DNA from 3 places in the Algoriphagus namhaensis genome. Region 2 is predicted to be linked to each of the others. Evidence: riboswitches for the same ligand, from Rfam matches in the RefSeq annotation. Region 2 holds a riboswitch; each other region holds the start of a gene.
What was found. Region 2 has a riboswitch for S-adenosylmethionine ahead of ACFOSV_RS01365 (trans-sulfuration enzyme family protein). Riboswitches for the same ligand answer to the same signal wherever they lie in the genome.
Positions count from the first base shown of each region.

Region 1 (7,552 bases), on a different contig from region 2:
TCTAAAGACTCATCCGTTGCATAGCCCCAATACTCTTTTCGGACAAGCTCGTGAACATATTCAGCGGCTGCCTCCGCCAATCTATCTGCTAAGGCTTTTAAGAGAATATCATTATAGTCATCTCCATTTTTCTGAAACTCCTCCAGCTTTGGCTCCATTCCAAGTCCTGCAGTTACGGCAAAGCAACCCAGATAATCTGTTTGATTTGGATGAAGGTAGTCTGCCAATGATCGATTAGGCACTCCTCTTCCTTTTTTACCTTGCTGTCGCAAAAAGTGGAATTCACCGTTTTTATCTCCAGTGGCTTCTGAAGGCAGAATTCGGATACTGTCATCAAGTCTCTCTATCGGGAAAAGCCCAAAAACAGCTTTGGCAGAAAGCCAGCGCTCAGAAATAAGCTGATCGAGCATTTGATTGGCATCGGCAAAAAGCTTCTTGGCTTCAGAACCAACTACAGGATCTTCCAAGATTTTTGGATACTTCCCACTCAGCATCCAAGTGCTGAAAAACGGGGTCCAGTCGATATACTTTCGCAAAACTTGCATATCCAGCTCTTCAAGAACCGTTTTTCCAAGTGCTTTGGGCTTGACTGGAGCGTAATTTTCCCAGTCTATCTCGACAGGGTTCTCCTTGGCCTCGTCGTAGGAAATTAGCTGTTTGACTGATTGCTTGGCTTCATGAGCTACTCGAAGCTCAGCATAAGTTTCTTTAATTTGCTTGTGGTATGCGTCTTTAGTTTCAGGGCTAATGGCTTCACCGGCAATAGGGACGGATTTACTCGCATCAGTCACATGAACCACGGTTCCTGAATACACCGGATCGATTTTTACCGCCGTATGAATTCTGGATGTGGTGGCTCCTCCTATCAATAATGGGATTTTCAAGCCTTGACGTTCCATTTCGGATGCTACATTGACCATCTCATCGAGGGAAGGCGTGATTAGACCGCTCAATCCGATGATATCAACTTTGTTTTTTATCGCTTCGTCGATGATCCTTTGGGCATCTACCATAACCCCTAAATCGATGATTTGGTAGCTATTGCAGGCCAATACCACGCCTACGATATTTTTCCCAATGTCATGCACATCACCTTTTACGGTAGCCATCAGAATTTTTTTCAAAGAGCTTTCCTCTTGCCCTTCTTCCGGCAAAGGCATAAATGGCTCTAAATAGGCCACCGCTTTCTTCATCACTCGGGCAGACTTCACCACTTGAGGGAGGAACATTTTCCCTTCACCAAATAGGTCTCCCACTACATTCATCCCATCCATCAGCGGGCCTTCGATCACTTTAAGCGGATTGACTAATTCTAGTCTTGCCGCCTCGGTATCCTCTATGATGTAATCCAAAATCCCTTTGACAAGCGCATGTTCGATTCGTTTTGCCACTGGGTCAGATCGCCAAGCCTCGTTTGCAATTTCTTTTTTACCTGTAGATTTTACAGTCTCAGCAAAGTCCAAAAGCCGCTCTGTAGCATCCTCCCTTCGGTCGAAAAGCACATCTTCCACTCGCTCCAAAAGGTCCTTGGGAATGTCATCATATACCTCCAACATCGTAGGGTTCACAATTCCCATATCCATCCCATGCTTGATGGCATGATAAAGGAAAGAGGCATGCATGGCTTCTCGGACAGGATTATTTCCCCGGAAAGAGAAACTTACATTACTCACACCTCCACTTACTTTTGCACCAGGAAGATTGGCTTTGATCCATTTGGTCGCTTCGAAAAAATCCACCGCATTCTTTCTGTGCTCCTCCATTCCTGTGGCCACAGGGAAAATATTAGGATCAAAAATTATATCGTCAGGATTAAACCTGGCCTTCCGCACCAAAAGGTCATAGCTGCGTTTACAGATTTCGATTCGTCTCTCGTAGGTATCCGCCTGTCCGTCCTCATCAAAGGCCATCACCACAACTGCAGCTCCAAATTTCTTGATGGTTTTGGCCTGCTGAAGAAATTCTTCCTCACCATTTTTGAGCGAGATTGAATTCACGATTCCTTTGCCCTGCACACATTTAAGTCCCGCCAAAATGATAGACCATTTCGAACTATCAATCATAATCGGGATTCGAGAAATTTCAGGCTCAGAAGCAATCAAATTTAAAAATTGAGTCATAGCGGCTTCCCCATCGAGCATTCCTTCGTCCATACAGACGTCAAGAATCTGCGCTCCCCCTCGCACTTGGTCCAAGGCCACTTCCAGTGCCTCGTCATAATTTCCTGAAAGAATCAACCGTGCAAATCGCTTCGAACCAGTTACATTAGTTCGCTCACCGATATTCACAAAATTCAGTTCGGGTGTGAACACCAAAGGTTCTAAGCCAGATAGCTTTAATAGGTTTCTAGTCTCCATCACATTCAATCGGCTAAAATATTTTCTTGAGATTCAAGGCTCCGTGGGGCATAGCTTTCGGCCATTTTGGCTAGAGCTGAAATATGATCAGGAGTAGTCCCGCAGCAGCCCCCGAGAATATTCAGCAAACCATCTTTTAAAAATTCATGCACTTGATCTGCCATTTCCTTGGCATCTTGATCATAGGCCCCAAATTCATTGGGAAGTCCGGCATTTGGATAGGCACTCACATAGAAGGGAGCTTTTTGAGCTAGCACTTTAAGATAGGGTCGTAGCTCCTTTGCACCGAGAGCGCAGTTGAGTCCTACGGAAAGGAGTGGTACATGGCTTACGGAAATCAAAAAAGCTTCTGTGGTTTGCCCGGAAAGAGTTCTACCCGAAGCATCCGTAATGGTACCTGAAATCATTATTGGAATCCCTCCTTCTTTGGGATCCAAGGGGATATTTCTTTCTTCAAAAACCTCCTGAATTGCAAATAGCGCTGCTTTAGCATTAAGGGTATCAAAAATGGTCTCCACCAAAAGTATATCCACTCCCCCATCCAAGAGACCTCTAGTCTGCTCCTTGTAGGCATCTGCTAGTTGATCGAAAGTCACCGCTCTAAACCCAGGGTCATTGACATCCGGTGAAATTGACGCCGTTCGGTTGGTGGGTCCCAAAGCTCCAGCTACAAATCGAGGTCGTTTCGGAGTTTGGGAGGATACTGCGAGTGCCACTTCCTTAGCGAGCAAAGCAGATTGGAAATTGATTTGATAAGCTAAGTCAGACAAATCATAGTCCGCCTGAGCAATGGATGTCCCACTGAAGGTATTCGTCTCAATAATATCAGCACCAGCATCCAGATATTCTTGATGAATTTGCTTGATGATTTCAGGTCTGGAAAGGGACAATAGATCATTGTTACCCTTGAGAGGCTTGTGATGATTTGCCAATGCGGGAGTTCGAAAATCCTCTTCTGTCAGCGTATATCGCTGAATCATGGTACCCATGGCACCATCGAGGATAAGAATTCTTTTGGCTAATTGTGCTAGAAGTAAGTCCGTTCTGTTTTGCATAGTCTATAAAAGCTTAATCGAGCAAAACCACGGAAAAAAGTAAATCTACTTCTCCGCTCATCTGTTTCCGGATTCATCCGGAATGGGAGTTAGCACCTTGTTTACAGGTTGCTAAGACGTCAAAGGGCCCTTCCCTCGGTCTTTCTCGATAAGCTCACCAAAGGTAATACCAAATCGATAAAAAACCACCTAACTCGCAATTAAGAATTTAGCCATCAAATTATGGGCGGATTCCGACACTTATATTCCAGTAGGGTGCGGCCATAAAGCCAGCCATTCCGAGCTCGGCAAGTTTGAAATTTGCCAAGGGCAATTCATATCCCAATGAGGTGCTAAAGACCAAATCGAACAGCTTACCGTCTTGAACAGGTAGCCCATACTCTAAAAACACCTCTGGCTTACCGAGTAATCCACCACTTCTCAAATAGCCATCAAAATCTCTTTGCTCCAGCAACTCAGGAAAATCAGGTTTGGAATTTTGGGTAATGGTGTAGCGAATATTGCCATAGCCTAGGCCCGCCAAAGCCCCAAATGCAAAGTTTTTTACCTGAAAAACTTTCATTCCAGCATCTGCATAGACTCTCAGACTGTTTAAACTATGAGATTGAAAATCACTTGCTGCTCCATCCATGGCTAGATTGTATACCTCCAATCCATAAAGCAACTTCTCAGTCTGACCGAGAATTTTGACACCTAGATTCGAGGGCCTTCCTTCCAATGGATTGAGACCGGCTTCCACCAATTGTCGGTTAAATTTATCAGGCTTCGAGAAATGAAAACTATTAAGCAGGTAAAAGGTGATACTCGCGTCCTTATAGAAAAAATTACGGTCAGGAATGGTGATTCCTGCTCCTAGACGAAGAAAAGCACCAGCTTGCGTGTTTTCAAAAGAAACTCCATTTAGGTCCCACTTCCCCTCAAATGGACTGAAGGAATAACCGAACTTCCCAATCAAAGAAACTGATTCTTTTCGACCAGGAATAGGGAAATCATATGTGAGATGAAATCCTATTTCAGTTAAAAAATTCCCGTATTTCCCGCTCCCTTTTTGGATATCATTTTCCCTAAGTATAAAGCCTTCGGCTGGATCTTGGAGAAAGGCATTCAATTGATCCGGCTGCTCTGAGGGGAGCATCTGAAAATTCAGGTAGCCCACTCCTAAAGACATATAATGGATCAACTGAAATTTCGATTCTTCGGTAAAGGAATATCCAACATTGATCAAAGCTCTGGAGGTACGGTAGTCGATTCTATAGTCGTCCAGTTGCCCTCTTCCTCCATGGTTTTGATACAATTCAAAACCAATAACCAAGTCATTCAAACGTGTCTGTGCTCCCAACCCAAAGGTTTGATACCGGTTGGGAAGTCCAGAGATTCCCCGATCTGAGAGTAGCTGATCAAATTGATTGAGTTTGGCCGTAGAAGTACCTCCTAGCACGTACAGAGTACTCCTCTTTTCGTAGAATTTTTGAGCCCATGCAGAAGTAGACACTCCTACCCAAAAGCAAAAAAATACGAATACACGGCTAAAATTAATCCTCATTGATCAGGCTGGTCGAGATAAGCTTGGGATGAAAAGGCAAAATTTATGCTAAAAAAGCTCTTTTATCCCTTCTTATTCAATTGACCCAACAATTTATCGTAAAGGCCCTCAGGAGTGAAAGGTTTGGGGACGAAGTCATTGATCCCAACTTCATTCATCTTTTCTCTAATCTCGTGGATGGAAGATGCTGTAAGAACTAGAATAGGTGTTTGACTTTTGTGAGCATCTGAATGACTTCGAATGTACTCAGCCACCTCAAAGCCATCTACACGAGGCATCTGCAAATCCAAGAGAACCACATCAAAATCAGCTTTTTCAAACTCATCCATGGCTTCTTGTCCATCTGATACCAGCACCAATTTGCCGGTATTCCAGGAAGTTAAAAATTTCTGAATCAGGATCTGATTCACCATATTATCCTCTGCTACCAAAATGGATGCATCTTCTAGAGATTTGGGTGCTGATCGACCGGCATCGGACATAGGTTTTGTTTTTTTAGATGGAATTTTAAAAGTAAGCTCAAATGCAAAATCTGTTCCTCCCTCAGGCTTCATTTGCACTTCTATATCGGATCCATGAAGCTGAACCAATCTCTTCACAATCGTCAATCCAAGTCCAGTACCACCATATTTACGCGTAGTATCGGAGGAAGCCTGCGTAAATTCCTCAAAAATCGAATCCATTTTTTCCGAAGGAATCCCAATTCCAGTATCTGAACAAACAAACCGGATTCGCATTTCATCCTCGGTCTGATCTAGATTAGTTAAATGCATTGAGACCTCCCCCTTTTCGGTAAACTTAATCGCATTTGAAATCAAATTATTTACAATTTGACCTATACGAATGGGGTCTCCTATTAAGGAGTCTGGAATGGAATCGTCGATCTGGCAACTGAGCTTGAGATTTTTTTCACTCGCCTGGAATGAATAAGAATGAACCAATCTTGAGATCAACATTCGCAGATCGAAAGGAACAAGCTCAAGCTCTATTTTACCCGATTCGATTTTAGAATAGTCTAAGATATCATTGATCAAACCTGTTAAGTTTTCCGCAGAAAACTGCAAAGTTTTCAAATTTTCGAGCTGGTCTGGGCGAGGATTCTCCTGCATTAAAAAGTGAGACATTCCGACTACCGCGTTTAGAGGAGTTCGGATTTCATGACTCATTATGGAAAGGAACTGTGACTTGATCAGTGAAGCCTGCTCAGCCCGCTCTTTTTCCTTAAGCAAAGCTTGCTGTGCTTCTTTCAATTTTGAGATATCTCTGGCAATTCCTGTGTAGTATCCCTTCGAATTCTCTTTGTTTTTAATCACCTTGCCATTGGAATTGAATACACGAAAACTACCGTCCTTGTGCTTAAGTCGAAATTCTAGGATTTGATTTTTTTCTAGGAAATTTTCTTCCTCGCTAAGCATTCCTTGAAAGGCCCCAAGATCTTCCGGATCAAGATACTCAAAAATGCTATGTCCAGTCACCTCGTCAGATGAATAGCCAAGAAACTGAGTTACGTTCGGCGAAACATAGGTGAGCTCAAAAGTATCGGAAAGGGAGAATATAATTTCTGTTGACTCTTCTACCAGGGTTCTATACTTTTCTTCTGATCTCCTCAGATCTTCCTTAGTTTCAATGAAATCCGTAATATCTCTGGCGCTAAACAGAATACCTCGGATGTAAGGATCATCTAGGAGATTTTTGGCGAAACTCTCAATATAAATTCGTTTCCCGTTCATTCCCTGAATCCAGAAATCGATATTGACTTCTTGCTTATTCTCCAGAACAGAGCGATAGTCCCCTTTGACTATTTCTAGAACTCCCATAGAAAGGAAATCTCTAAAATTTCTACCGACAATTGAATTCACACTGAAGCCCAATTTTTCGCCTACTGAGGCGCTTATAAACTTGTAATTACCAGCCGAATCCAAAATGGCTATCAAGTCATGTGTATTATTCAGAATTGTACGGAGGTATTGAATCTCTTCCTTAGAGTACTCCGACGGATCGCTCAAGAAAAGGGCAGGTTTTTCAGGAATGATTTCCTTTTTTTCACCTTTTACCACCAAAAACCGGCTCTGGTAGTCCGATGGAAGATTTGTAAAATCCCAATTATAGCTTAAGGACAAGCCATCCTTGGTGATTATATTTTGGTAAATTTTAGAATCAATTTCTTGTCCAGATTTAAAAAATTCCTCGAGCTTATATCGAGCCTCCTTGCTAGAGAAAAAGTCTCTCCAATTATCTGGCAAGTCTTTGAAGTTTTCTTTGTAAAATTTATTCACATAGATGATTTCCTCTTTATCCATCAAGAATAGTGGAGCCTTGTATTGATCAAAAAAATCAGAAATGTCAAATCTATGAAACTGCTCCATCGAAAGGTGAAACTAATTTACCGTTTTAAATCCTCAGCTTTATAATTACAAAGTACCTAGCAGCGATGCTTTTGGATCGTTAGGTAAACTTACTAAAGTTTTCCATTAAAAATAAAATCCAAAAGTCTATATTCCCTCTTGAAAATCTCTTTTCAAATATTAGTATTATGCAAGTAAAATCGTTTAACTAAACCAAAAAAGAATGATTATTTCAACAACAAACAACCTCGA
Region 1 is NZ_JBHRZS010000007.1:1,684,803-1,692,354, forward strand. It holds gene metH (methionine synthase) at 1-2,357, opposite strand, end outside; gene ACFOSV_RS15755 (homocysteine S-methyltransferase family protein) at 2,363-3,412, opposite strand; SAM riboswitch class I at 3,467-3,567, opposite strand; gene ACFOSV_RS15760 (hypothetical protein) at 3,633-4,955, opposite strand; gene ACFOSV_RS15765 (PAS domain S-box protein) at 5,018-7,321, opposite strand; gene ACFOSV_RS15770 (YbjQ family protein) at 7,524-7,552, shown strand, end outside.
Region 1: it holds a riboswitch for S-adenosylmethionine, as region 2 does, so the genes downstream of both, ACFOSV_RS15755 (homocysteine S-methyltransferase family protein) here and ACFOSV_RS01365 (trans-sulfuration enzyme family protein) in region 2, are expected to answer to the same signal.

Region 2 (7,552 bases):
TTCGAAGCGGTTATCCAAATTACTATACCAGCTTATTCGGCCTGAATGGATTTTTACTCTATATCGGTCATCTGATAATAGCAGCTGTCGGAGCCTCAAGCCCTGAGGTCGATAATCTATTCTTTCCGAATAACTTGGCGACCCGTCCTCATTGACAAAATAAACATTTTCAAAGCTTGCTTCGGAACAAAGCGAAAACAAACCTACTACTATTGAACCTGCAGGAAATTCCTGAGTTAATCCAATTGGCTTGATTAGAAGATTTCCTGAGTTACCTGAAAATGAAGTTATCAGTTCTACTTCTTGTTTAATACCTGTTTCAGGATGGGCAAGTTGAAGTTTACATCCTTTTCCCCAAATTTTGGAACCAAGATTACCAACTGGAATTGAGGAAATATTCCCTTTGAGCGGAGCGGTAGTTTCAGCATATAGTGGCCGAGCTGTGCTTCGAATCAAGCCATGGGTCTGAATATTTTTCATTACCAGATTTACATTGTAATCTGTATACAATAGGTGTCCAGGCGCCTCCTTTCCGTCCCCCCAAATTGCACTACATCCCTTTCGAAATGCTCCATCCAATAAGGGTTCAAGTTTCGACTGCTCAATTTTGAAAGAAACCTCTCCCACAGAATTTGGGATCGGCTTATCTATTTTAATTTCTGTGTAGGTAATCCTTCGATCAGACCTATTTAGGCGAGGTTCAGGAGATGGGAATTGAGCACCATACTGTTGCCAAGTTTTCCATTTTCGCTGCGTTTGGGTGACCGTTAAATTCTGTCCTCCGAAGCTGAGCACATCTCCTTTCTGAATGGACCAACCCCAAATCTCAAATGTCTGATCATCAATTTTCCCAATGAGTCCGTTGGATTTATGATCGGTCAAATTTTGTGAAATGACCTCATTCCTTCTCGGAATTTTATCAAAAATATTCATTTGATTGGATGAAAAACTTCGTCCCAATGTATCCTCATCGCCATTGATTAACCAAAAATCACCATTAGTATTCATCCCAATGGAAAAGCCTGAAATGATCAAAGTTTGCATTTCACTACCGGTACTAGTGCCTCCGGTAAATTCTTGTGAAGCCAAATGATGCCAAGTGAAGTACGGCGAATCAACCTCCACCCTATTCGGGGAAATAAATCTTAGATTTAGGTTATCAAATCGTGATGCCTTTTCAGACTCCATTTCTATAAAATTACCGAGTCTTCCATCAGGAAAACCAACCCACTCTATCCGCAGTCCCCCGCTAGTGCGTGCCTTCATGTTATTTGGGTTTTTACTTACCCAATCTCCCTCAAAGCGATAGGTGCAAAATTGAGAAATGTCCCTTCCATCGTGGATTCCTCCACCATTGCAATACCCCTGATTTGGCATGGAAAAGGTTACCCCTTCCCTCACAAAACCAAGTGCAGCCTTCATTTCATCTTTTAGTCTGAATTGATCATAATTCGCCACACGCTTCAAACCGTATTGAGTAGATAAAGGGGATGCATCATTAAAAAAACTTCCATTTGGACTACCAAACTGAACTACCTTTTGGCTGTATGTAGCTGGGATAAATTGCCAGTCGAAATTTATATCCACTTTTCCTGTGCCTGGCAAATGAAAAAATGTCCCATTGTCACCAAAAGTCTCTTTAAAGCTACCTGGAGAATCTAGCCCTTTACCTTCAGCGTCTCCAGTAAATGCATCTGACCACATGCAATGTATGGCTGGACTTTTCCCCTCTTCTTCTTTTTCAAAATTGAGGACCGAATCTGGCTTTACAATTATGGAAGGCATACCCAAAACCCCATAAATCTGTCCAGCTTTGGCTTTTAGAGTATCTTTCCTGCTTAGCGAGTTTACCCAACTCTCAAGTGCAAATCGATTGTCAAAGAAAAAAATACCGTCCTGTTGACTTATTGGCTTGGGTTGTGTCCTTTCGCCACCGTTATAGGCAAAATCCAGAATTAAATTTTTGCCATCAATAAAATCAATCACACGAGAATAGACTACTGAAAGAGCATTTGGAAAATAGTTTCTTCCTGAGTGGGGATAGCTCGCAGGACACTTATGGATTCTGGAAGGTTCCACCCAGCAACCCACCAATTCAGGATCAAAAACATCCTCATCCCCCTCAAAAGTAACTTGGGAGCGTCCTTCATCGAGTGGTGTGTAAGTTAGGCTTCCCCAAAAAGTCTTGTAAATAGACTTGCCTCCATATTTCTCCAGCGTATCATAGTCCTCCGATCTTGGCAATGGAACATCCGTCTCTTTCTTAGGGTGCAAGTTTTCCTCTATGGTATCCACCGAGGCAATAACGGGTATCACAGCCGCCTTATCTTGTACTGCGGGCGAATCCAACTCCCTTGATTCAGGTTTAAAAATTTGTCCGTTGATCTGAATAGTTTTAATGGATAGCGGGGTCCCATCATCCGAAGTCAGGGAGATACTAAGTTTTATATTTTTTGCGGCACACATAACTTATAACTTTTTGAGGGAAAGGAATTTAAGAAAATTTAGTACTAGAAAGAAATTGACTTACCTGACCATTTTTTCAAATTTAGGCCGGGATTATTGGAATAGAATTTACGACTAGCGCGGTCTACTTTAAAAAATTTGTACTTTTACAGTTATTCTTCCAACCAAAATGTCTCAAAACCACCTCTATGTCAGAAGTCAAAATCTTTTCAGGCGAAAACAGTAAAGAACTTGCAGAAAAAATAGCCAAACGATATGGCAAAAAGCTAGGAGATTTGACTCTTTCTAGGTTTAGTGATGGAGAAATGTCCCCAAGTTTTAATGAATCCATCCGAGGTTGTACCGTCTTTTTGATTCAAAGCACCAATCCCCCTTCGGACAATCTTTTGGAGCTATGCCTCATGATAGACGCAGCTAAGCGGGCAAGTGCATACAAAGTGTGCGCTGTGATCCCATATTATGGCTACGCAAGGCAAGATCGTAAGGATAGACCCAGAGTTTCTATCGCGGCAAAACTGATTGCAAACATGCTGACCTCGGCTGGTGCCGACCGAATTATGGCTTGTGATCTTCACGCAGGACAAATTCAAGGTTTCTTCGATTTACCATTGGATCATTTAAATGGATCAGCTATCTTTGTGCCCTATTTGGAAAGGCTGAATCTTAAAAATTTGGTTTTTGCTGCACCCGATGTAGGTGGAGTTGCAAGAGCCAGAGCTTATGCCAAGCATTTCGAAGTAGAAATGGTCGTCTGTGATAAGCACAGAAAAAGGGCCAACGAGGTGGCATCCATGCAAGTAATAGGAGAAGTAGAAGGGATGGATGTGGTTTTAGTAGATGATTTGGTTGATACAGCTGGCACTTTGTGCAAAGCAGCCGAACTCTTAAAAGAGAAAGGTGCAAACACTGTCAGAGCAATTACTACTCACGGTGTGCTTTCAGGTAAAGCCTATGAAAACATCGAAAAATCCATGTTAGAAGAATTGGTCATCACAGATACCATTCCTTTGAAAAGGCCCTCGGATAAAATTAAAGTACTGACAGTAGCAGAGTTGTATGCGAAAGCGATCCATGCAGTCACAGGCAACACCTCTATCAGTTCTTTATTCATTTAAGAACCAATTTTAAAATTAAGTATATATGAAAACACTTGAGATTATAGGGTTTAAAAGAGCAAATCTCGACAGTGCTAATCTCTCTGAAATCAGAGATTCTGGTAATGTTCCCTGCGTAGTTTATGGTCCTGGCATCAAAGAGCAGATTCACTTCTACTCTCCAGCTATCCTTTTCAAGGATTTGATTTATACCCCAGACGTTCACCTAGTATTGTTGAATATCGAAGGTACTGAAATCAAAGCCGTATTGAAGGATGCGCAGTTCCATCCAGTAAGTGAAGTTTTACTTCATGCTGATTTCCTAGCTTATACTGATGATACCCCGATTAAATTCGAGATACCAGTTAAGGTTGAGGGACGTTCTCCAGGTATCGCCAAAGGTGGTAAGTTGGAGATGAAAACTCGATTGATTAAGGTAAAAGGTATTGCTGAAAATCTTCCAGATTATATCACCATTGATATTTCTAAACTAGATCTAGGTAAGTCTTTCAAAGTGGGTCAAATCACCCCAGAAGGATTCGAAATCTTGACTAGCCCTAGCGTGTCTATCGTTACGGTAGGTATCCCAAGAGCACTAAGAGGCAAGCAGCCAGGTGACGAAAGTGAAGAGGAGGAATCTGAAGATTAATCTTCCTTTTTCTGATCATTTAAAATCCTGTCATAACCTGACAGGATTTTTTTTATCTTAGAATCGAACGAATAAACCATGAAATATTTAATCGTAGGACTAGGCAACATTGGTCCTGAATACGAATTAACAAGACATAATATAGGATTTCTCACTTTGGACCGACTCGCTGACGCCCAGCAATGCACTTGGGAAAGCTCGAGACTAGCCTTCAAGTCAGAATTCAAATACAAGGGACGGCATGTCCATTTGATAAAGCCGACCACCTATATGAATCTCAGCGGGAAGTCGATGAATTATTGGATGAAGGAATTGAAAATACCGAAAGAAAATACCCTTGTTGTGGTAGATGAAGTCGCCTTGCCATTTGGGACACTCAGGATGCGAGCGAAGGGAAGTGCAGCAGGACATAATGGGCTCAAGAATATTGAGATGCTCACTGGAGGTTCAAATTATCCCAGACTACGAATGGGAATTGGGGATGATTTCCCAAAAGGAAAGCAAGTTGACTACGTGCTTGGACGGTTTACAGATGGAGAGTTTGCGGAGCTCCCATTGATCATGGATCGGGCAATTGAAATGATTCTATCTTTTGCTTCTGTAGGAATCGAACGCACCATGAACAATTTCAATAAATAATGCTTGGATTTGGAAATACAAATTGTCCAAACGTTATTTGTTACTCTTCAGGCAACTGATTTATAAAGAAGAGGTGAGAGAATAGGCTCTGTGACCCTCTGGCAACCCTCAAGCATATTGAAAGGTGCCAAATCCTACCCGAACAGGGAACTATAAATAGGCTTCAACTCCACGAATCATTTCTAGTTTGCTTTTTTTGGTAGGTGCTTTATAAAGGATTTTGCCCCTATTTAAAATACCAACATGAGCAAACACTTCGAAACCAACGCCATTCGCATTAGTCCAAGCAAGTCAGACCAAAAAGAGCATTCTTCAGCTATTTACCTGACTTCCAGTTTTACATTTGATAGTGCGGAGGAAGCGAGAGCTACATTCGCAGATGAGACCGAAGGGAACATTTATTCAAGGTATGCCAACCCCAATTCGTCTGATCTCATCGAAAAGCTTTGTGCAGCAGAGCTAACTGAGGCCGGAATAGCCACCGCTTCGGGTATGGCGGCAATGTTTGGCTCCATTGCCTCTTTGCTTCAGCAAGGGGATCATATCATTGCTTCTCGCTCACTTTTTGGATCAACCCATCAACTACTCACTCGGGTTTTCCCAAAGTGGGGAATCACTAGCACCTACGGAGACATTTCAGATTATAAAAATTGGGAAAGTTTGATCCAACCCAATACCAAGATGCTCTTCTTGGAAACGCCTTCGAATCCAGGACTCGAAATCATCGACCTTGAATGGGCTGGCAAGTTTGCCAAGGCGAATAACTTAATCTTGGTGGTAGACAATTGCTTTGCCACTCCATACATACAACAGCCTTCAAAATGGGGGGCAGATCTGGTTACCCACAGTGCAACAAAATACATTGATGGACAGGGACGAGTATTGGGAGGATTGATTTTAGGGAAAAGCGAATTAATCAAGGATGTTCAGTTTTTCACCAGACATACTGGACCGGCGATTTCACCATTTAACGCTTGGGTTCTTTCCAAAAGCATGGAAACCCTTGCTGTGAGAATGGAGCGACATTGTGATAGCGCAATGAAAATTGCTTCCTACTTCGAAGGGAATCAGCATTTGGAAGGTGTGAAATATCCATTTTTACCCTCTCATCCTCAATATGAAGTAGCCAAAAAACAAATGAGACTAGGAGGCGGAATTCTTACGCTAACTTTGAAAAATGGAATTGAGAGAACAAAGCGCTTTATCGATTCATTAGAGATGATTTCCCGTACCGCAAATCTAGGTGATAGTCGGAGCATTGCCACTCATCCGGCCAGTACCACGCATAGCAAATTGAGCCCTGAAGAAAGGGCTCGAGTGGGAATAACTGATGGGCTTGTTCGAATCTCTGTAGGGCTGGAGCATCCAGAGGATATTATTAATGATATTGATCGTGCGCTCGACCTTTCGAAATAATTACCAAGTAGTTTGTCTCAATTTAGGAAATGCACGGATCAAATCACTCAAACTTATTTGACCTAGCAGCTGACCATTTTGAACTACAGGAAACCTTCGGATTTTAAATTCAAGGAATTTGCCAGCTGCATCGAAAAGTGACATTTCAGGACTGAGAGTCATTACATTTTTGGTCATGTGATCTTCCACTTTGGATGGAAACTTTGGCGTGTTTGTGTACTTACCCTTGATGATTTCTTTCAAGCAGTCTACTTCTGATATGATTCCTATCAATCCTCCGGATTCATCCAAAACAGGTGCGCCAGAAATCTTCTTTTTGGTGAGGATTTCCATGACCTGATCTAGGGTATCATCCGGCTTGAATGTAGTCAGCTTGGTTGTCATATGATCCTTGACTAATAAAGGTTGAGCCGTTGTTTTTTTGGGTGGAGCCATTCTTACTCCTTGAAAACTTTTTACCATGGTAATTTAGGTTTAGAGTGAAGAATAAAATAAGGAGAAAAATTGATTTATAAAAATTTAAACCTAATAATTTAAATTTATCAGAATTAAAAATAATAAAATCTAAAATAAAAAGTATTTTATTTTATTTCATTCTCGAATATTAGGATAGGCTGCCAATTATCCTTTGGCGCCTGATACAATTCATCAAAATCAAACTCTCCTACGACAATATCCAAATCACCATCCCCCCCTAAATCCCCTTTTGTCAAGGTCAACCACTTATTTTTAGTACTCAGTTTTGGTACAAAAGGGTCAAATTGTAAACTCGAGCTTTGACTAAAATAAATAAGCGATTGGGATGGACTTTGGTTAGGATCCGGAAAAAAGGCCAGCGTAAACAAATCCATGTCCCCATCCAAATCAAAATCCGCTACTTCAAGACCGGTTGCGCCGTAGATTGGATAAAACCAAGTCTCTTCAAATTCCTCTTCCCCTCTATTTAAAAATATTCGAACTCCGTGATAGTTTTTGAGAATTTGAGATTGATCAGCATTATCCCCATTGACAGTAATGATATCTGGTAATCCATCTCCATTCATATCTTCAAAGCTAAAATCACTCAAGCCAAATGAAGGCTGAAACCCTAGAAGTTGCCTTTCCTTGAAGTTTCCAGTACCGTCATTTTCCCAGAAAACAATCCCTTCGTTTGCTTGAGTCATCGCCACCAAAAGATCTAAATCCCCATCTAAATCAAAATCTACAGGGATACTCTTTCGAGCTCCTGGAAGATTCTTGAGGACCACTTCCCTAAAGGAATTTCCCTCAGACAAATACATGGATAGCT
Region 2 is NZ_JBHRZS010000002.1:300,342-307,893, reverse strand. It holds gene ACFOSV_RS01385 (hypothetical protein) at 1-2,466, opposite strand, end outside; gene ACFOSV_RS01380 (ribose-phosphate pyrophosphokinase) at 2,655-3,581, shown strand; gene ACFOSV_RS01375 (50S ribosomal protein L25/general stress protein Ctc) at 3,607-4,209, shown strand; gene pth (aminoacyl-tRNA hydrolase) at 4,288-4,848, shown strand; SAM riboswitch class I at 4,906-5,007, shown strand; gene ACFOSV_RS01365 (trans-sulfuration enzyme family protein) at 5,092-6,264, shown strand; gene ACFOSV_RS01360 (CBS domain-containing protein) at 6,265-6,726, opposite strand; gene ACFOSV_RS01355 (FG-GAP repeat domain-containing protein) at 6,846-7,552, opposite strand, start outside.

Region 3 (7,552 bases), on a different contig from region 2:
ATTTGACCACCAAAAAGTGACTCCAATTCTTCTTCGAAAAGGACTCCAACCAAGGCTGCTGGAATCATAGATAAAATGATTTTTCCTACAAAAAGGGTTTCTTCATTTTTCTTGAATTTGAAAAGACCAATTAGAATCTCGGCGATGTCTCTTCTGAAAACGACCATAGTACTGAGTGCTGTCGCAAAGTGAACGACCACAGTGAAGAGTAGGCTTTCTGCCGGAAGGCGACTTTCACCGAGCAAAGCCTTACCGATCTCTAAGTGACCACTAGAAGAAACTGGTAAAAACTCCGTCAGCCCCTGAATGATTCCGAGGATAATGGCATCAATAATTTCCATGATTACTTGTCTTCGCTTTTGGCGAAAATGGCGTAAAATTCAAAAATAAAGCCAGTAAGTGTGACTAATGGTCCGAGCGTAAGGCCTAGAAAACCGTTGCCATTTGGTTCAGAATCTAATCCTATGATAGTGAAGCCAAGTACGATTAGCGCGATACCAATCCACATGAGCCGATAATTGACTTTCGAAAAAGGAAATGCTGATTTGCTCATTTTAATATAATTCGTCCAAGGACATGTTGAGGTATTTATTTACGGCTCGCAAGGTACTGAATACTGACAAAATTCCCCCAGTTAGGATTAATATTCCAAAGAGTGCAAATAGAAGTTCCTGATTCTGAAGTACCGCAAAACCCTCAATATTGGCTTGAGTATATTTTACTAATAGGAAAAGAATGGCTGAAGAAAAAAGACCTGCAAGCAATCCAAATACGAGAGCTCTGGAAAGGAAAGGCTTGCGGATAAATCCTCTGGTCGCCCCGACTAGCTGCATGGAGCGTATCAAAAAGCGCTGAGAAAATAGAGCAAGTCGAATGGTGTTATTGATCAGCATGACCACGGTGATGATCAGGATTAGAATAAAACCTCCCAATACCAAACTGACTTTGAGCAAATTCCGGTTGATCGAATCTACTAGATCTGTCATGTAGGATACTTCAAATACACCCGGGATTTCTTGAAGACCAGCAACAATATCCTCCAATTGCTCGCTAGTTTGGAATTCCTCTGCGATGATAAGTACAAAACTATCCCGAAGGGGATTGTCCTCAAGGAATTGAGTGAAATCTTCCCCCGTACTCACAATAAACGTTTCAGCAGCTTCTTCTTTTGAAACAAACTTCATTGCAAGACTGTCTCCCTTAGTAAGGATAAAGGGTCTGCCTGAAATATTGGCTTTTATTTCCTCAAGCTCATTCGGCTCTAGACTTTTATCCAAAAAGACTTGAAGTTCTACATTTTCTCGAATCAAGGTGGTTAGGCTTTTAGCCTGAATCAGAATGACTCCAAAAAGGCCAACGATAAATAGGGAAAGTGTAATGCTAAAAAGAACGCTACCGAATTTGAAGTAGCCTAGTTTTTTCTTTTTTCTTGGATTCTTTGCCATGGAGGATTTTGATTCAAACAAAAGTAACCTAATGCAAGGATTTTGCCAATCCTAGTTCAGTTCAAATTCAATCACTCGATCTGGTGTGACAGCGAATACCTTTTCACTTGCTGAAGGCTTGATCATAGCGAGTCCGGTGAAATTGCCGAAGGCTGGTAGAATCAATTGAGAGGAACGAAGATAAAAACAAGGAAACCGCAGGGATTGTCTAGCTCTGGCCCTCATTCTCATCCCGGGGTGAATGTGTCCGCAAATATTTAAAAATCCTTCTTTTACCTCATTTTCAGGTTCATGTGAAAGTAGAAGTTCAGCTAAGTACATGGGTTTTTGATGAATAGTAAAACAGGATTCTTTATAAAACTCATCAGATAGTACATCATGGTTGCCCAGTACCAAGTGGCAAGTGAGAGCTTCGAATTGGCTTAAAAAACTATTCAAAATGGTCCATTGGTCATTCCAATCACTGTGAAAAATATCTCCTAAAAAATAAATAGAATTAGGCCTAAGCTCTGAAATCAATTGATTTAAAATCAGTAAATCGCTGTCGTGGATGGGCTCGGGGATGGGAATTCCGGACTTTCGAAAATGTGCCGCTTTTCCAAAATGCAAGTCAGCGATAAGTAAAGTTTTTAGTTCTTTGACCCAAACAACCTTTTCCTTTCGTAGTTCTAAAGTCAAACCAGCGTGAATTAACTTTACTGAATTCTCAATCATTTTGTATTTTTACTTATTCAATTAAGTGGCCAACATTTATCCGCAAGATTAACTATGAAACTTTCTTTATCCGCTTTATCTCTATTTTTTTTCTTAGCAATGACATCAAATGTCAAAGCTCAAACTGAAGATGCGATTCTAGGGACTTGGTATAATACCGAGAAATCCGCCAAAATTCAGATCATGAAAAATGGTGGAGAATATTTAGGTAAGATTATAGCCCTAACTCGCGAAGATCAGGGTGAGGGGCCATTTCTTGACGTAGAAAATTCGGATCCAGAATTGAGAAATCGACCTTTGATGGGACTAAGCATTTTGAAAGGCCTGAAATACAAAAAAGGAGCCTGGGAAGATGGTGAAATCTATGACCCAGAGTCAGGAAAAACCTATTCCTGTGAGGTGAAGCTTAAAGGTGATTCAGTGCTCGAGGTCAAAGGATATATAGGTTTTTCCTGGGTAGGTCGTACTGTTGAGTGGACTCGTATTAAGTGATATTAGCTTTTTTGCTCTAGGTAGAAAGAACCGATATAGCTTGATAATTGCTCAAATTCAATCAAAAAGGCATCGTGTCCTGCGTCAGAAAGGATTTCCTTGTAAGTCCCTCGTTTAGCGTGAGAGCTGATGAACTGGGATTCTTCTGGAAGGAAGAGCAGGTCTGAATTTACACCCACGGCTAATACTCTTGCCTTAATTTCTGAAAGTGCTTTTGCGCTACCCCCTCTTTTTCTTCCCAAATCATGACTATCCATGGTTTTGCTCAGTAGCCAATAGGAGAGCGCATTGAATCTCTTTGCCAATTTTTCTCCTTGATATCTCAAATACGAAGACGCTTTGAATCGATCCAGTTTTTCTTCCGTATCTGATTGTTTTCGTTGAAAATCCTTGGGGTGTCTGTAACTCAACATGGCAATGGCCCGAGCAGTTTTTAAGCCTACCTGACCAGCATTTGGAATCTCTTCGCCCCAAGTCACATCAGACTCGATGCTCATACGCTGAGTCTCATTAAAGCCTATGGTCCAAGGTGATGTTTTCGCCGTACTGGCTAAAACGATGAGGTTTTTTAGACTATCACCCAGTTCCCAAGCCCACTCTAATGCAACCTGTCCACCCAAAGAGCCACCTATGAGGGTATGAATCTTCCTAATCCCAAGATGTAAACGAAGTCGCTCCAAGCTTGAGGCGAGATCTCTTGTGGTTAGTTCGGGAAACTCATAAAAAAAGCTTTTATCCGAACCTGGTTTTTTGCTCAAGGGATTAGTAGATCCATAACATGAACCCAAGAGGTTTGCACAAATAATGAAGTCTTTTGCGGGATCATAAAATTTATCCTCACCAATTAAACCACTCCACCATTCTGCAGCGTTTGAGTCACCTGTCAATGCGTGTACTATCCAGATGACATTGCCCCCATCAGGAGCAATCTCACCATAGGTAGTATACTGAATATCAAATTCTTCAAGCCTTTCACCAGACTCTAATTCTAGCTCTTCTGCAGAATGAAATATTTCCTGTTTCATTGGAATCAACGCCACTTGACTTTGTAAATTCATTGATCAATTAAAGTTTTGAAAAAGCTTGGGTAAGATCATTCTTGATATCCTCCACATGCTCGAGCCCAACGGATAATCTTAAAAGGGTGGGAGTCACTCCAGCTGCCAACTGCTCGGCATCGGAGAGCTGTTGATGTGTGGTGGCTGAAGGCTGAATAATCAAAGTTTTTGCGTCACCCACATTCGCTAAATGAGATATCAGGTCAAGATTATTAATGAAGGAAGATGTGGTTTCTTTATCGCCTTTCAGGACAAACGAGAGTACACCACCGAAGCCATTTCGCAAATACTTTTTGGCCAAATCATGGTAAGGTGAAGAGGCAAGACCAGGATAGTTTACCTTTTCAACTTTCGGATGATTTTCAAGCCATTTGGCTATTTCAAGGGCATTATCAACCGTTCGCTGTACTCGCAAGGAGAGCGTTTCAATTCCTTGCAAAAGCAAAAATGAATTAAATGGACTTAACGCTGGACCAAAGTCTCGTAATCCTTCAACTCGCGCACGGATGGCAAAAGAGATGTTTGGTAGACCTAGTGGGTTTCCTTCTCCAAACACTTCCCAAAAATTCAAGCCATGATAGCCTTCGGATGGCTCTGAGAATTGTGGGAATTTGCCATTTCCCCAATCGAAGTTGCCTGAATCTACAATGATTCCACCAATGGAGGTACCGTGTCCCCCAATCCATTTCGTAGCAGAGGAGGTCACAACAGCTGCACCATGTTCGATAGGGCGGAAAAGAAATCCACCCGCTCCAAAGGTATTATCCACCACCAAGGGTATGTCGTGCGCCTTGGCTACTGCCGCAATCGCATCAAAATCGGGGATATTAAACTCAGGATTCCCAATGGTTTCGAGATAGATCGCTTTGGTATTCTCATCAATTAATTTCTCAAAATCAGCTGGTTGTGGTCCTTCTGAAAACCGGGCTTCAATACCAAGGCGCTTAAAGGCGACCTTGAATTGATTGTAAGTACCACCATAGAGATAGGAGGAAGACACGAAATTATCACCAGCACCCAAAATATTATTTAGTGCTATAAACTGGGCTGCTTGACCTGAAGCCGTCGCAACTGCCGCTACACCACCTTCAAGGGCGGCTATCCGCTTTTCGAAGACATCCGTTGTGGGATTCATGATTCGCGTGTAGATATTTCCAAATTCCTTTAATCCAAAAAGATTGGCGCCATGTTCGGCTGAATTAAAGACAAAGGATGTGGTCTGGTAAATAGGAACTGCTCTTGAGTTCGTGGTTCCGTCTGGTTCTTGTCCAGCATGAAGCTGAAGTGTGTCAAAATGATAAGTAGACATTTTTTATGGGGTTTATAGGTTTATGTGATACAAAGAGATTGTTAAAAAGCAGGGCATAGCCTGAGAAAGCCAAAAATGAAGCTTCAGGGGCATTGCAATCGAATTACGAAGTGTTGATTGGGTACTTGGGTAGAAAATCCTATTCATCGTCACAAAGAATTTATAGTTCCAAATAAGACCATCTTATTTGGCAGGAATTGGCACCTTGGATTTTCCAGGTTGCCAGAGGGTCATCGAGCCTGTCTCTTACCTCTTCTTTATAAATCCTTGCGCAAAAATCCGCGAAAGGATGAAGCAAATAAAAAGGGGATTACTTTAAAATCAAAGCAAAACCCAGCAAATTATTTTTTTAGCCTATGAAATTAAAGCCTTAATCGAAGAATCAATTTTCTGAAAATCAAAGGATTGAAGGGCTTTGTCCATTTTTCTTTGGATTTCTTCCAATCCAAGATTTCCGATACTCCCTTCATGCGTATGCTTCAATTCGTTTTGATTGGGAGCGAATTCTCCGCGCTCAATAGCTCTTCCCACTTGCTTATAAGCATCGCGAAAAGGTGTGCCCTGAAGAACCAATTCATTCACCACTTCCACAGAGAATAGATGTTTGTAAAACTCATCCTGAAGAATATTTGATCGGACCTTGATGGACTTTAGCATAAAAGTAGTCATCTGAATACAATCCCGAATCTGTGAAATCGCCGGAAAAATCTCTTCTTTCAATAGCTGTAAGTCGCGATGGTAACCTGTGGTCGTATTGGTCAAGAGGAGGGTTACGTTAGCTGGAACTCCTTGAATTTGATTTGTTTTGGCTCGAATTAATTCGAAAACATCTGGATTCTTTTTATGTGGCATAATGCTGCTTCCAGTCGTCAGCTCATCCGGAAATGAAATAAATCCGAAGTGTTGGTTCATAAATAAGCATACATCAGCAGACAGACGATTTAGAGTCCCCGCAAGGCCTGAAAGTGCAAATGAGATGGTTTTTTCGGTTTTTCCTCTACTGTTTTGAGCGTTAATGACGTTTTGATGAAGCTCTGCAAAGCCCAATAAGTCTGCCGTCATGCTTCTGTTTAGCGGGAAACTTGATCCATATCCTGCAGCAGAACCTAAGGGATTTTTGTTAGAAAGATCAAATGCCGCTTTAAGAAGACCCAAGTCTTCGGTAAGGCCTTCGGCAAAAGAGCTGAACCATAAACCAAAGGATGAAGGCATGGCAAGCTGGGTATGCGTGTATCCTGGCATGAGGTCATTCTTATGCTTTTCGGACAATTTGAGTAAAAAATCAAAGAGCTCACTTGTATCTTCCACAATTTCACGAATGCCAGCCCGATAGAAAAGCTTGAGATCTACAAGGACCTGATCATTTCTACTGCGTCCGCTGTGCAATTTTTTACCTACCTCACCAAGACGCTCGGTGAGAAGAAATTCCACTTGCGAGTGAACATCTTCTACGCCTTCAGGGATTTGAAATTGCCCTTTTTCGATTTCGAAATAGATATCCTTCAATCCTTTCTGAAGTTCCAGGTTTTCTTCAGCAGTGAGTAAACCAATCGAAGAAAGCATTTGCGCATGAGCCATAGAGGCAATCACATCAAAAGGCGCAAGTAGCTGATCAAACTCCAAATCCCGGCCAACAGTAAACTTTTCTACTTCCTTAAGGCTAGTTTTATCCTTTTGCCAGAGCTTCATGCGATTTTGATTTTAAAAGATTGAAATACATTTCTAAGATGTTGACGTAGTTGGTAATTCCCGAAGAAATCTCCTCAACGTAAATAAATTCATCGGCCATATGCGATCTTGCTGAGTCTCCAGGGCCAATTTTTACAGAAGGATAGGGGATGAGTGCCTGATCTGAAAGGGTAGGACTTCCATATTTTTCAATACCTAGGTTATCCAAGACCTTCTGAATTAGGTGATCTTCTGGGAGAAATGATGGCTGCAGCCGCATAGATCTTGGAGTCAACTCAGATTTTAATTTTGAACTCAATTCAACAAATGCCTCTTCCAAAGTATAGGCGTCAGTGAGCCTTACGTCTAGTACAAATTTGCATTGATCTGGCACGACATTATGTTGTTCTCCTGCTTGGATTACGGTTGCCGTTACCTTGGATTTGCCGAGGAATGGCGATTCTTTTTGAAATTCAAACCCGCGAATGGTCTCTAAATCTTCAAGAGCCTCATAAATCGCATTGACGCCTTCGTTTCGAGCCGCATGCCCTGCCTTTCCATAGGTGATTGCATCAATTACCATCAGGCCTTTTTCGGCTACAGCAGCCATGTTTAAAGTTGGCTCTCCCACGATGGCGAGTTCGCAGGCCGGAAGTTCCTCAATAATGGAACTGATACCGTTTTTACCAGAGATTTCTTCTTCTGCACTTGCTATCAGAACAAGATTCGCAGGAATTTCTTTTTCGTAGAAATATAAAAATGTCGCCATAAGGCTGACCAAACATCCGCCTGCATCATTTGAACCGAGTCCGAAAAGCTTCCCGTCTTTTTCAATAGGAGAATAAGGGTCCAAGGTATAACCTGCA
Region 3 is NZ_JBHRZS010000007.1:1,104,759-1,112,310, forward strand. It holds gene ACFOSV_RS13085 (undecaprenyl-diphosphate phosphatase) at 1-341, opposite strand, end outside; gene ACFOSV_RS13090 (DUF3098 domain-containing protein) at 344-553, opposite strand; gene ACFOSV_RS13095 (cell division protein FtsX) at 555-1,445, opposite strand; gene pdeM (ligase-associated DNA damage response endonuclease PdeM) at 1,497-2,159, opposite strand; gene ACFOSV_RS13105 (DUF2147 domain-containing protein) at 2,214-2,651, shown strand; gene ACFOSV_RS13110 (homoserine O-acetyltransferase family protein) at 2,654-3,709, opposite strand; gene ACFOSV_RS13115 (O-acetylhomoserine aminocarboxypropyltransferase/cysteine synthase family protein) at 3,717-5,018, opposite strand; SAM riboswitch class I at 5,176-5,284, opposite strand; gene argH (argininosuccinate lyase) at 5,373-6,707, opposite strand; gene ACFOSV_RS13125 (M20 family metallo-hydrolase) at 6,685-7,552, opposite strand, start outside.
Region 3: it holds a riboswitch for S-adenosylmethionine, as region 2 does, so the genes downstream of both, ACFOSV_RS13115 (O-acetylhomoserine aminocarboxypropyltransferase/cysteine synthase family protein) here and ACFOSV_RS01365 (trans-sulfuration enzyme family protein) in region 2, are expected to answer to the same signal.